2 regions of the Paraburkholderia sp. EB58 genome follow, and region 1 is predicted to be linked to the other one. Evidence: riboswitches for the same ligand, from Rfam matches in the RefSeq annotation. Region 1 holds a riboswitch; the other holds the start of a gene.
The links. Region 1 has a riboswitch for thiamine pyrophosphate ahead of P3T40_RS34655 (FAD-dependent oxidoreductase). Riboswitches for the same ligand answer to the same signal wherever they lie in the genome.
Positions count from the first base shown of each region.

Region 1 (7,214 bases):
TGTCCTGCTCCTGGAAAAGGATCTGCCCGCGCTGGGCGCGCACGAGGCCGCCGATCAGCCGCAGCACGGTGGTCTTGCCGCACCCCGAGCCGCCCATGACCGCGACGACCTGGCCGCGCTTGAAGCGCAGGTTCAGGTTCGACAGGACGAGCCGGTCGCCGTAACCGAAGTCGACGTCGCGAAGCTCGAGAAGGGTCTCGGAGGAGGAAGGCACGAAGCTGACGATCCTTTTACACAGAAGGCCGAATTATAGGGCCATCGTGCAAAAGCTGCCGTGACGCGCCCTGTCCCGAAAAGGCAGGGACGTCGCGATTATGGCGTAAACCCTCGTTGCATCGCAGATACCGCGGCAGCAGGGTCGGCCGCCTCTGTGACGGCGCGCACAACGGCCGCGCAGCCGACGCCCGTCGCCAGCACCTGCGGCAGCACCTGCTGGTCGATCCCGCCAATCGCCACCAGCGGCACGACGCCCTCGAGCAGGCGCACGTAGCGGGCAAGACGCGCGAGTCCTTGCGGCGCCGTGGGCATCACCTTGGTGGTGGTCGCGAACACCGCGCCGAGCGCGATGTAGCTGGGCCGGAAGTGCAGCGCGGTGAGGATTTCGTAGTAGCCGTGGGTCGACAGGCCGAGACGCACGCCCGCAGCGGCGAGCGTGGCGAGATCAGCCTTGTGCAGGTCTTCCTGGCCAAGGTGAACGCCATACGCGCCGGCTTCGAGCGCAAGCTGCCAGTGATCGTTGATGAACACTTGCGCGTCGTGCGTGCGGCCCGCCGTGACGCAGCGGGCGATTTCCTGCGCCAGTTCGCCCGGTTCGGCCGTCTTGCGACGCAGTTGCACTGTCTTCACCCCAAAGCCGACCACCCGCTCGACCCACTCGGCCGTCGGCAGCACCGGGTACAGGCCAAGACGTTCAGGGCAGCGCGCGAACGGCTGCTCCGGTGCAGCCGGCAAACCCATCACGCGTGGGAAACGGGACAGATCCGTGGGCCAGGCGTCGTCCGCGGTGGCTTCATCGCCGTCGCGCCAGGCGAGCGCCAGCACCAGCGCGTCGTGCGGCGCAAAGCCACAATCGAGAATGGCAGCGAGCGCCGGGATCCAGTCTTCGGCCAGATGGCCTTCCAGCGGATAACGCTCGCCGCCCAGATGCAGCGTCGCACGGCCCGCAGCCGCTTCGATCACACCTGCGCCCTGTACCTGCCAACGCGCCACCTGCTCGCCGTGCTGCTGGGCGTCGGCGACGATAATCAGATCGCCGCCGTTGGCGTCGTCCGGCGCGGTCAGGCAAATGCGCCACGGCGCGTGGGTAGGCGGCCAAACGCCCAACCGCGCGCGGATGCGCTCGGCGGCTTCGGTCAATTCGTCAGCGGGCGGCCAGAACAACTCGCGGCCGCCGAGCGGCGAAGTCTGCGTCGATGTCTGGTTCATGCTGCGCTCCCGTCCTGATGCCAGAACGGCATGCCGACCACCGGCGTGCTCGCATGGGCGGTTTCACGTTCGGCCATCGGCCCCGCGAGGTAAGCCTGGCGCCCCGCTTCGACGCCCAGCGCGAACGCGCGGGCCATCGCGTCGGGATGGGTAGCCTGCGATACGGCCGTATTCAGCAGCACGCCGTCGAAGCCCCATTCCATCACTTGCGCGGCATGCGACGGCACGCCAAGACCCGCGTCGACGATCAGCGGCACGTCCGGCAGCCGCTCGCGCAGCACCCGCAGGCCATACGGATTGATCACGCCCTTGCCGGTGCCGATCGGTGCGCCCCACGGCATCAGCGCCTCGCAGCCGGCGTCGAGGAGACGACGGCCGATCACCAGATCTTCGGTGCAATACGGCAGCACCTTGAAGCCGTCCTTCACCAGCCGTGCAGCCGCTTCGATCAGGCCGACCGGGTCGGGTTGCAGCGTGTAGTCGTCGCCGATCAGCTCGAGCTTGATCCAGTCGGTCTCGAACACTTCGCGCGCCATATGGGCGGTCGTGACCGCTTCGCCGACACTCTGGCAGCCGGCCGTGTTCGGCAAGAGCGGCACGCCGTGGCGTTTGAGCAGGTCGAAGAAGCCGGCTTCGGCGCCGCCTTCGTTCATCTGGCGACGCAGTGCGACCGTGATCATGCCGGGCTTCGCTGCATCGATCGAGTCGGACAGCGACTGCAGCGATGGATAGCGCGAGGTGCCGAGCAGCACACGACTCGCGAAGGTTTCGCCGTACAGCGTGAGCGCGTCGGCGGGAGTGGGAGAAGTCATCTAAAAATCCTTGTCTCTGGCGATACGCGGCCGCTTGGCCGCAGGCGTTCGTTTAGCCGCCGGCGACGGGTTGCACGACGTCGAGCTTGTCGCCCGCCTGCAGCGCGCGCGCGGCGTGCTGGGTGCGGGCGACAAAATCGCCGTTCAGCGCGACGGCGAACGGCGGACGCGCGCCGAAGGCGGCAAGCGCGTCGGCGACAGTCGCCCCGTCGGGCAGCGACAACGGCTTCTGATTGATGTGAATGTCCATGGTGTTCAGATACGGTTCAATCAATAACGCAAATAACTAGCCCAGCGGGCGCCGCGTAACAGGCCGCAACGCTCATGCCGGCTCCTGCGAGCAATCGTGTGGGTCAAGCCGGGCGAGCTGAAACAGCTCGCTCCAGCGGGCATCGCGCCGCCAGCCGGCGAAGGCGTCGGCGTCGCCGATACGTCCCTCGAGCAGCGCGGCGGCAAAGCGGGCGGCTTCGTCCGCGACTTCCGGCACGATCATGTAGCCATGCCGGTACAGGCCGTTCACGCGCAACGTCTGCGCGCCATCCCAAACCAGCGCCGGACGGTGATCCGGCAAGGTCGGGCGACACTGCGAATTCAATTCGAGTATGCGTGCCTCGCCGAAGCCGGGATGAACCGAAAACGCTGCGCTGAGCAATTCGAGCGCGGAACGCACACTGACGGGCGACATGTCCTCGCCTTCCACTTCGGTGGCGCCGATCACGTAGAGATCGTTCTGCTTCGGCGCGATATACAGCGGGTAGCGCGGATGCAGCAGGCGCACCGGGCGCGTCAGGCCGATACCAGGCGCATGCACACGGGCGACTTCACCGCGGACACCGCGCAAGGTGGGCAATACCGCTTTCGCGCCGAGCCCGCGGCAATCGATCGTCACGCGTGCTGGCGGCAGGGCGTGCTCGGCGACCGGTGTGTTCCAGTGCGTCTCGACACCGCGCTCGGCCAGACCTGCGGCCAACGCGCTGAGCACCTGGCGATTGTCGAGCTGGCCTTCGTGTGGCAGCAGCCAGCCTTGCGTGAAGCGGCCGGCCAGCGCGGGTTCCGTCGCGCCGACCTGAGTACCCGATAACGTAACGAAACCGCCATCCAGCAGATCTGCGGGCGCGTTCGAGCGCACGCGGCGTTCGAACAGCGGTGCTTCGGTGCGATCGGCGTGATGCCAGACGACCAGCGTGCCATTGCGTTGAAAGAACACCGGTTCGGGCAGTTGGGCCAGGATCGTCGGCCAGGTATCGAGCGAGGTGGCGCCGAGGCGCGTGATCAGCAACTCGGCGCTGGCCGCTTCGGCGAGCGGCGCGAGCATGGCGGCCGCCACCCACGCCGCGGCCTGCGAGCCGGCCGCATCGCCGCGCTCGTACAAAGCGACGCGGTGTCCCGCTCCGGCGAGCCGCCAGGCGACCAGCCGGCCGCACAAGCCACCGCCGATGACGGCGAAATCCGGTTGAGCAAGCGTGTTCATCGCCGTCCCGCCGGCACGCGCAAACAGGCATGGCCCGTGAGGGGGCGAACGAAGCAATAAACTGAAGAATGAGCGGTCATCGTATCCTTTCCGTACGGCATCAGGCGCACGTACCCAAGGACGAAACCGGCGGGCGAGGCCGGCCGGGCAAAAGGCGCATCCAGTGACGGACGCTGCCCGGCGGGAGAATGGAAGAAAAGCTGACTTCCGGAAACTTCCCGCGCCGGTATTACCCGGATCGGGTGCAAAGGGTCTCTCTCAGCCTCGCCGCGGCGTGTGGCCCGCGCGCAAAGCACCCCTGTTTCGTCGAGAGTCATTAGACCATAAAAGGCGCGGAGGCCGCAAACCGACTGCGTCGGCGGGGCTGCGGCCGCCGATTGATGCAGCCACGCGCGGCGCTCTGGCACAATGCAACGATCGGACGCCCGCGCCATTGGCGCGGCTTCTTGCCCCACACCCGGTAGTCGCCTGCCCGCGTCTCACGCGATTAATTTTCGCTTAAGGCGCTCGCGCCAAAATCGGGCGACGGGCGGCCGGTGTCGGGCGACGGGGTCGAGACCCGGGCCGCAATCGCAATTCCGCCGTGGCGCCGACTCGCTATGGACTGAGCTATCTGGGCCGGTCATAGTGGGTTAGCCCAAGATGAGCCAGCATTACTTCAGGATGGTCATGACACCCAATACTTCCCCTGCCCACCCGCTAGAGCCGGACGACAAAGTCTCTGCGTGGAGTCTGATCAAGCCCTACTGGGTCTCAGAAGAATGGAAGATCGCGTGGGGGCTGCTCGTCACGATCATTGCGATCAACCTCGCCAACGTCTGGCTGAGCGTGAAGTTCAACACCTGGAATGGCGACTTTTATAACGCCCTGCAGGCCAAGAACGTTCACGACTTCCCGCACCTGATGGTGGTCTTCTCGGTCATCGTGTTCGCGATGATCATCCTGTTCGTGTACGGCCGGTACCTGCGTCAGATGCTCGGGTTCCGCTGGCGCCAGTGGCTCACGCACCGCTACCTTGAAGAGTGGCTCGGCGACGGCGCGTTCTACCGCATCGAGCGCGACCGCCTCGCCGACAACCCCGACCAGCGGATCAGCGACGACCTGCAGTCATTTGCGACCAGCACGCTCACGCTGACGCTCGACCTGCTGTCCACGGTCGTCACGCTCATTACGTTCGTCACCATCCTCTGGGGTCTGGCGGGCTCGCTGAGCGTCACGCTCGGCGGCGTCCCACTCGTGATTCCCGGCTACATGGTATGGGTCGCAGCGCTCTACGCACTCGGTGGCTCGTACATGATCTACAAGCTCGGCCACCCGCTCGTTTCGATCACCTACCAGCAGCAGAAGGTTGAGGCAGATTTCCGTTTCGGCCTGATCCGGGTGCGCGAAAACGCCGAACAGATCGCGTTTTACGATGGGGAAGCAACCGAACGGGCCGCTGCGGGAAATATCTTCCAGCGCATTCGCGACAACTGGTGGCGAGTGATGAAGTACACCAAGCGCCTGAGCTTCGTGCTGAGCTTCTACGGCCAGATCGCGATTATCTTTCCGATCGCGGTCGCCGCTCCGCGGTACTTCGCCGGCGCATTCACGTTCGGCGTGCTGATGCAGATCCAGAACTCGTTCGGCACAGTGAGCGATTCGTTCTCCTGGTTCATCAACAGTTACGGCAGCCTTGTCGATTGGCGCGCCACGGTAAATCGTCTGCGCGAATTCAAACGCGTCATCCATGCGTCGCATCTGAAAGAAAGCACTTCGCCGGCCACCGCTCATGGCGGCATCAACCTGCACTTCGTCGACGAGGATAAGCTCACCACCGAAGGCCTGTCGCTCTCCTTGCCGAACGGCACCGCGCTCTCGCAGATCCGCGATATCACGATCCAGCCCGGTTCGCGCTGGCTGGTACGCGGTCCGTCCGGATCGGGCAAGAGCACCTTGATGCGTGCGCTCGCCGGACTTTGGCCGTTCGGCGACGGCTCGATCGACGCGCCGGTCAATGCGCGCATGATGTTCATTCCGCAGCAGAGCTACATGCCGATCGGCACATTGAAAGGCGCGCTCGCCTACCCGTCCACCGCCGACACCTACACTGACGACGAATGCCGCGAAGCGCTGCGCGTGTGCCACCTCGACGACTATGTGGAGCGTCTGGCGGAATCGGGACACTGGGCGCGCGTGCTCTCGCCAGGGGAACAACAACGGCTCGCCGCTGCCCGCGTGCTGCTGCACAAGCCCGACTACCTGTTCCTCGACGAAGCCACCAGCGCGCTCGATGCAGCGAACGAGGCGCGGCTCTATCACCTCTTCACCGAGCGTCTGCCTAAGGCCGCGATTGTCAGCGTGGCGCATCGTGAATCGCTCGCGGCGTTCCACGAAGAAACGCTGGATGTCGAACGCTCGGGCGAACCGGTCGCCGCATGAGCAGCGGGGCGTTCGAGCGGGTCGCATCAGAGCGGGCCGCGCTAGACCGGGTCTCGTCAGACCGCGTCGCATCAGAGCGGGCCGCGCTAGACCGGGTCGTGCTGATCACCGGTGCCGGCTCCGGCATCGGGGCGGCGCTGGCCCGGCGCATCGCTGCGCCGCGCACCGCGTTGATGCTGCATGCACGCGGCGCCGATACGCCCTCGCGCGAGCGCCTCACTGCCGTCGCGACGGAGTGCTCGACACCCGGCGCCACATGCGCCACGGTCTTTAGCGATCTCGCCGAGCGCGGTGCAGCCGAACACATCGTGCACGAGACGCTCGCCCAATTCGGCGCACTCGATCAACTGGTCGCCAACGCCGGCCATGCGCAGCGTCAGACGCTAGGCGCACTCGACGCCGATACTTTCTACGAAACCTTCGCCGCAATGCCGGGCGCCTTCGCTGCGCTCGTCAAGCGCGCTTCAGCGGCGCTCGAAACTTCGCAGCGCGGCCGCGTCGTTGCGCTTAGTTCGTTCGTCGCACATCGCTATCGCGCGGACGCACCGTTCGCTGCAACGGCGGCAGCCAAGGCCGCGATTGAATCGCTGGCGAAAACCGCTGCCGCCGAACTCGCCCCGCATGGTGTCACCGTCAATTGCGTTGCGCCGGGCTACACGCGCAAGGAGCGCGGCCCCAGCGCCGCCAACGCCGCGGCGTGGACGCACGCGGCCGAAGCCACACCGCTCGGCCACGTCGCCGAACCGGCCGACATCGCCGCGCTGATCGCCTTCCTGCTCTCCAACGAAGCGCGACACATCACAGGCCAGATCATCCATATCGACGGCGGGCTCACGCTGGGTTGATCACCAAGACGCTGCCCGAATCTGCGGCAGTCCCAGGCAAACTCCAGTCAAACTGCAGCAGCATTCCAACAGGCACGTTGCAACTTCCTGAAATACGCGACAACAGTTCGGAAGCATTTGCGAACCGTTCAGGCTGTTCCATGCTTTGAAAGTACCGTGCTGGGGCGACGATTGACATGCGGGCCAAACACCACCTTGCGACTCGCACGCCACTCACCGCTACCGGACTTCCCGCCCATG
Region 1 covers NZ_JBNDMQ010000034.1:10,646-17,859, reverse strand. The annotation lists gene P3T40_RS34675 (ABC transporter ATP-binding protein) at 1-214, opposite strand, end outside; gene thiE (thiamine phosphate synthase) at 313-1,425, opposite strand; gene P3T40_RS34665 (thiazole synthase) at 1,422-2,237, opposite strand; gene thiS (sulfur carrier protein ThiS) at 2,290-2,487, opposite strand; gene P3T40_RS34655 (FAD-dependent oxidoreductase) at 2,560-3,708, opposite strand; TPP riboswitch at 3,907-4,018, opposite strand; gene P3T40_RS34650 (ABC transporter ATP-binding protein/permease) at 4,378-6,129, shown strand; gene P3T40_RS34645 (SDR family NAD(P)-dependent oxidoreductase) at 6,126-6,974, shown strand; gene P3T40_RS34640 (hypothetical protein) at 7,212-7,214, shown strand, end outside.

Region 2 (7,214 bases), on a different contig from region 1:
TCGCGCCGTAGGGATAGTAGCCGTAGGGGTAGTAACAGCCTGCGAGGGCAAGCACCACGGCCCCGGCGGCGAGGCGGCTGGTAGCCGAAAGAAAACTCATGGCACGCTCCTGATACGTCTGGATGCCGCGACGGTTGATATTAATGGCGCGCAACGGATGCGCAAAACGGCATCATCTTCTCAGCTTACGCCGCGCCGTCGCTTGTCAGGTTGCAAAGTCGTTACCGCTTATTTCAGTGGATTGTTGAGAGGAAATGGCTCGGGGCGGCGCCCTGTGCGTCGTCGAGGGCGCGTCATAAATGAAAGAGCCCGCTGGGGGCGGGCTCAATGCTGCATTCATGACTAGCAGGCAAGCGAGTGCGGCGGCAAATGCTGCGAGCGCCGCCATACTCGCCCGCGGGCTTTACTGCCGCTGATAAATCTCAGCGCCTTTCTTCATGAACTCGATCGACTTCACTTCCATGCCTTTCTTCAAGGCTTCGTCGTCGGATACGCCTTGCTGCGCTGCGAACTCGCGTACGTCCTGGGTGATCTTCATCGAGCAGAAGTGCGGGCCGCACATCGAGCAGAAATGCGCGACCTTGGCCGAGTCCTTCGGCAGCGTTTCGTCGTGGAATTCGCGTGCCTTGTCCGGGTCGAGACCGAGGTTGAACTGGTCTTCCCAACGGAACTCGAAGCGTGCCTTCGACAGCGCGTTGTCACGTACCTGCGCACCCGGATGGCCCTTCGCCAGGTCCGCCGCGTGTGCCGCGAGTTTGTACGTGATGATGCCGGTCTTGACGTCGTCCTTGTTCGGCAGGCCCAAGTGTTCTTTCGGCGTCACGTAGCAGAGCATCGCAGTGCCGAACCAGCCGATCATGGCCGCGCCGATGCCCGACGTGATGTGGTCGTAGCCAGGGGCGATGTCGGTGGTCAAGGGTCCGAGCGTGTAGAACGGCGCTTCGTCACACCATTCCAGTTGCAGGTCCATGTTTTCCTTGATGAGCTGCATCGGCACGTGACCCGGGCCTTCGATCATCGTCTGCACGTCGTGCTTCCACGCGATCTGCGTGAGCTCGCCGAGCGTCTTTAGTTCGCCTAATTGCGCTTCGTCGTTGGCATCGTAGATCGAACCAGGACGCAGGCCGTCGCCGAGCGAGAACGCCACGTCATAGGCCTTCATGATTTCGCAGATGTCTTCGAAGTGCTCGTACAGGAAGCTTTCCTTGTGGTGAGCCAGACACCACTTCGCCATGATCGAGCCGCCGCGCGAGACGATGCCCGTCATGCGCTTCGCTGTGAGCGGCACGTATTGCAGACGCACGCCGGCGTGAATCGTGAAGTAGTCGACGCCTTGCTCGGCTTGTTCGATCAGCGTGTCGCGGAAGATTTCCCACGTCAGGTCTTCGGCCTTGCCGTTGACCTTTTCCAACGCCTGATAAATCGGCACCGTGCCGATCGGCACCGGCGAATTGCGGATGATCCATTCGCGCGTTTCGTGGATGTGCTTGCCGGTGGAGAGATCCATCACCGTATCGCCGCCCCAGCGGATCGCCCACGTCATCTTGTCGACTTCTTCGCCGATCGACGAGGTCACCGCCGAGTTGCCGATATTCGCATTCACCTTCACGAGGAAGTTGCGGCCGATGATCATCGGCTCGCTTTCCGGGTGGTTGATGTTGTTCGGGATGATCGCGCGGCCGCGTGCGACTTCTTCGCGCACGAATTCAGGCGTGATTTCCGTCAGGCCATTCGGACCGAATGCACTTGCGCCGAATGCCTGGCCCGGGTGCTGACGCCCCATCATCGCAGCGAGCTTTTCGCCGTTCGGGCCGCTCGTCTTCAGCGTCTCCAGATACGCAGCGCGTTGCTGGTTTTCGCGGATCGCGATGTACTCCATCTCCGGCGTGATGATGCCTTTACGCGCGTAGTGCATCTGCGAAACATTGGCACCGGCCTTGGCGCGGCGCGGCGTGCGGTGCAGGCCCTGGAAGCGCAGTTCGGTCGTAGCCGGATCGGCGGCGCGTTCGCGGCCGTAGTCGCTGGTCAGGCCGCTCAAAGCTTCGGTGTCGTTGCGTTCTTCGATCCAGCGCTGGCGCAGTGCTGGCAGACCGGCGCGGATGTCAATCTGCGCTTCGGGATCGGAGTAGGGGCCCGACGTATCGTAGACAAACACGGGCGGATTCTTCTCGCCGCCGAAGCTGTCCGGAGTGTCCGACTGGGTAATTTCGCGCATTGGCACGCGGATATCGGGGCGCGAGCCAGTAACGTAGATCTTGCGGGAATTCGGCAGCGGGGCGACAGCGGCCGCATCGACGTGAGCGTCGGCGGAAAGGAATTTCGGATTGGCGTTCATGCGGATCTCCATGCAAAGCAATATGGGGCCGCTAAGCAGGAGACGAGACGGAAGTTGTCGGAATTCGCCAGAGGATGAGGCGGTGCTGCTTTGCGAATTCCGTACGCTTCCCTGCGCTGGCATTATCCAGATCAGGTTCAAAGGGTATTTCTCACCCACGCAGCACAGACCTCCAACCCCTGTGCGACGCAGGACCCCCGCGTTAGCAGCGCACACGATACACCGGACGCCCGGTGCTTGGCAACCGGTCTCAAAATGGGCGTTGCCCGATTCTGGTCCGGCTTACAGCCGAGGAGGCTTGTCTCGATTAGGCTGCGCCGTGTGATGCGCCGCAACATGTAAGGTGGCATTCACTCGCCTATAGCGTCCGCGGCGCCTACAGCGTGAAATCGTCGGCGGCTTCGGGTTGAAACAGGATCTGCTCGATCTTCAGCGTCTGTTGCGCGCCGCTCGGCGGCGTGAAGCGGATCGTCTCGCCGCGTTTTGCCCCCAGCAACGCGAGGCCGGCCGGCGAAAACACGTTTAGGCGACCACTGCCGAAATCGGCGTTCGGCGGGTACACCACCGTCCAGGTCATGTGTTCGCCACTTGCCTGGTCGGCGAGCGTGGCGCGCGAATTCATCGTGACGACGTTGGCGGGGATGTCGTGTGCATCCACGATTACCGCGCGCAGCAACAGCTCATCGAGCATGTCTTGCAGCCGCGCATCTGCACCGGGCATGGCAGCGTGTTTTTCCAGACGGGCGACGTCGAGTTCGGTGAGATAGCAGGTTTTGGTCGTCTTCATGACGGTTCTCCATTTCGATCTGTGTAAGGGACAGCGAGCGTACGAGATCGGCCCGGAGCCCGACCCATGCGGCTCCGGTCAGGAGGTGCATTCAGGTCAGACGCCGGGCAGCGGAGAGCGGGAGCGTTCGCTGACGGGAGGTGCGATGCGAATCTCCGGCGCGCGCGCAGCCGGCCGCGCTGCGCAGGCGCAGACGGGACAGGGCACGGTTGAACGGAGTACGCATGGGGAAGTCGGCAGAGATTGTGAGAAGAAGTGCCGAACGAGACGGCACACACAGTAGGTCGATGGTAGCACGCTGGGGGATCGGTTTCCGTGGCCCCGGCTGACTCGTTTTGACGCAGCGGATTGCGACGGCCGCGCAGCTGTTGTTTCCCTCTCACAAATAATTTTCAGATCCGCTGTCATAACGGCGAACGCGCGCCGACAAACGTGCAGATTTCTTGATGGAGCCTGCCATGCATCCCCGCGTGCATCCGCTTATGCGTTCGTTCATGCAACCGCTCATACGTCCGCTCATGCATCCGGTCACCCGCCGCTTTGCCGACTCGCCCTTCGTGCGCGCCGTCGTGATTCTTGCCGCGCTTGCCACGAGCGGCGTCGCTCAGGCCGCCGGTGCGATGTGCACGGCGCACAGCCCGGCTCACCGTGTCGCGCTGGTGGAGCTATACAGCAGCGAGGGCTGCAATAGCTGTCCGCCGGCGGACCATTGGCTCGGCCAGTGGAAAGACAGCGGCGCCGCTCAAGGCATCGTGCCGCTTGCCTTGCATGTCGACTATTGGAACAGCCTCGGCTGGACCGACCGCTTCTCCCAGCATCGCTTCACCGAACGGCAGCAGACTCTGACCGATCTCGCCGGCGGCCACACGATCTACACACCGGAAATCTTCGTATCGGGCCGTGAATTGCGCAGCTGGTCGCAGCCCGAGAGCTTCGACGAGCGTATCCACAAGGTGACCGCCGAGCCGGCGCAGGCCGACGTCGCGCTTGAACTTGCGCCGCCCGCCCAAGGCACGAACGGCTTCGGCGTCGATGCGCGCTTCACGTCCAAAGCCGCTACGCACGACCCGTTGAACGCTTACGTCGCCGTCTATGAGAACGCACTGACTTCGCAGGTGCGCGCCGGCGAAAACAACGGCGCGACCCTGCATCACGAACGTGTTGTGCGGCAATGGATCGGGCCAGTGCCGCTCGCGGAAGGTAGTGCGCAGATTCGCCGCGAGATCGCCCTCGATCCCGCTGATGCGGCAGACAGCCACGCGCAAGCCGGCAAGTTCGGAGTGGTCGCCTTCGTCGAAAACGCCGCTACGGGCGAGGTACTGCAGGTGGCCGAACTGGCTACCTGCCACTGAAGGACCCTGACATTTGTCGAGGTCCGCTGTGTGCGGCCGAGGTTGGCCGATGTCTCAGACGTCCGCAAACACGTGCCACCAGCAGCGCCACAAGTCCTTGATTCACGGAGATCCAAATGGCAACCCCTCACCCTTTATCCGACACAGCGCCGCCCGCTGCGCCGCTGCGCACCGGTCCGATTCATCCGGTCTGGGTACGCGTCACGCACTGGCTCAATGCGCTTGCAGCGATCACGATGATGCTCTCCGGCTGGCGCATTTACGACGCGTCGCCGATCTTCAAGGGCTTCGTGTTCCCGCCTTCGCTCACGCTGGGCGGCTGGCTCGGCGGCGCGTTGCAATGGCACTTCGCGGCCATGTGGCTGCTGTTCTTCAACGGCCTCGTGTATCTCGCGCTCAACCTGGCGAGCCTGCGCTTCTTCCGCAAGTTTCTGCCGCTCGCGCCGCGCGCCATCCTGCACGACTTCATCGCTGCGCTGACCGGCAAACTCTCGCACGCCGATCTGCGCATCTACAACGCGGTACAGAAATTCGCCTATCTGTTCGTGGTGTGCGATCTGATCGTGCTGGTGCTCTCGGGCCTCGCGATCTGGAAGTCGGTGCAATTTCCGCTGCTGCGCGAACTGATGGGTGGCTACGACAACGCGCGCATCGTGCACTTCTGCGCGATGTCGCTGATGGCCGCTTTTATCGTCGTGCATCTGGCGATGGTGGCACTCGTTCCGCGCTCGCTGCTGGCGATGCTGCGCGGCCGCTAAGGACTATTACCATGACCACACAAGACAAAAAACCGGCCCGCCGTATTCTCTCGAGCCAGCTTGACCGCGAATCGATCCTGATCGATGCACGCCGTGAACTCGACATGCCGTCACGGCGCCTGTTCGGCAAACAGTTGCTGACGCTGGGTGGCCTGTCGATGCTGACCGGTTGCTCGCTCACCGACGACAAATCGGTGAACGCGTTTCTCACGGCTGTCTCGCGTCTGAACGATCGCGCCCAGGCCTTTATCTTCGATCCTCAGCAACTCGCACCCACCTACACCGAAGCGCAGATCACGCGGCCGTTCCCGTTCAACGCGTTCTACGACGTCGACCAGGCGCCCGTGGTCGACCCCACGGACTACCGACTGAAAGTGAGCGGTCTCGTCACCGGCCAGCGCACATGGACCTTGCCCGAGCTGTACGCGCTGCCGCATGCCGAGCAGATCACGCGACACATCTGCGTGGAAGGCTGGAGTGCGATCGGCCGCTGGGGCGGCACGCCATTCGCCGATTTTCTGCGCCGCGTTGGCGCCGATACGAGCGCGAAGTACGTCGGCTTCAAATGCGCTGACGACTACTACGAAAGCATCGACATGGCGACGGCCCTGCATCCGCAGACGCTCCTCACGTTCGAATACGACGGTGAGCGTTTGCCCGCGAAATATGGATTCCCGATGAAGCTGCGCATGCCGACCAAGCTCGGCTACAAGAATCCGAAGCACATCGTCGAGATGTTCGTCACGAATACGTACCCTGGCGGCTATTGGGTCGACCAGGGCTACAACTGGTTCGGAGGCTCCTGACGCGCGCGGGTTGGGCCCGACCCTCGAGCGGCAGAAGCTTCGGAAACACGCCGGCATGACCGGCTCTCTCTATCCACAACAAACGGAGTAATCCCATGAAGAAGTTCGCAATCGCAGCACTGGCCGTGGCTTTTCTGACAAGCGGCACGGCAGCCTTCGCACAGGCAAGCGGAGCCATGTCGAATGACGCGATGTCGCACGACACCATGAAGAAGGACAGCATGGCGAAAGACACGATGGGGAAGGACGCCATGAAGCAGGACAATATGTCGAAGGACTCCATGTCCAAAGACACGAAGAAGGGTAATGATGCAATGGGCATGAAGCACGAAGCATCGGGCGCGATGGCCAACTGATCCGGGTTCCATCCCGGGTTCGTGTGAGCCATTCAGGCGTGGCAAGCTCAGGCCGGGGTAAATCCCCGGCCTGACTGTTTGACGGATACAGAATTTACGATTCTTTCATGGCTGACTGACGGCGTTCCTGCATAATGCTGCGGTGCGCTGAACGGTTGGCGCACCAGGGTGCTCGCCGGCTTGCCGGCGAATACCCGCTGCTGTCAGGCGGCTGAGGTTGCACGGCGTATCGTGACGGCCCGGGCGCCTTGATGGGCCTGTATTTGCCGTCCCTCGTCATTCTCCCTGTTCTACCGCCATGTCTTTCAGTCTTGCCCGTCAGGCCGCATTCGCAATGCGGCGCCCGCCATCCGGCCTCAGGGTCACCAGCGGGGGCGCAAGGCCTCGAACGGTAGAGGCGGGTTGAACGCATGTCGCTGCAATTTCCCCGCCGTTTTCCACTCCGTCTGCCCCAATCCCGTAACGGCCGGATCGCGCTCGCGCTCGGTGTCGTCTACCTCGTGTGGGGTTCCACCTATCTGGCCGTGCACGTGGCGCTCGGCTCATTCCCACCGCTGTTGATGTCCGGCTTGCGCAACCTGTTTGCCGGGATTGGCCTGTTCGTGTTCGCCGCGCGCCGCGACCCGGTCTGGCCGAGCGCCGCCGAAATCCGCAACGCCGGCCTCGTTGGCACGATGCTGGTCGGGCTGTCGAGCGGCATGCTGGCCTACGGGATGCGCACCGTCGGCACCGGCACGGCCGCCGTGATGGTGGCCACGGTGCCGTTGTTCGCCACCGTCATTGCCGCCGTAGCGGGGCGCAAGATTGGGCGGGGCGAATG
Region 2 covers NZ_JBNDMQ010000024.1:114,943-122,156, forward strand. The annotation lists gene P3T40_RS29535 (hypothetical protein) at 1-100, opposite strand, end outside; gene thiC (phosphomethylpyrimidine synthase ThiC) at 404-2,335, opposite strand; TPP riboswitch at 2,426-2,544, opposite strand; gene P3T40_RS29545 (GreA/GreB family elongation factor) at 2,712-3,122, opposite strand; gene P3T40_RS29550 (DUF1223 domain-containing protein) at 3,641-4,474, shown strand; gene P3T40_RS29555 (cytochrome b/b6 domain-containing protein) at 4,591-5,232, shown strand; gene P3T40_RS29560 (molybdopterin-dependent oxidoreductase) at 5,244-6,038, shown strand; gene P3T40_RS29565 (pentapeptide MXKDX repeat protein) at 6,134-6,394, shown strand; gene P3T40_RS29570 (EamA family transporter) at 6,805-7,214, shown strand, end outside.
Region 2: it holds a riboswitch for thiamine pyrophosphate, as region 1 does, so the genes downstream of both, thiC (phosphomethylpyrimidine synthase ThiC) here and P3T40_RS34655 (FAD-dependent oxidoreductase) in region 1, are expected to answer to the same signal.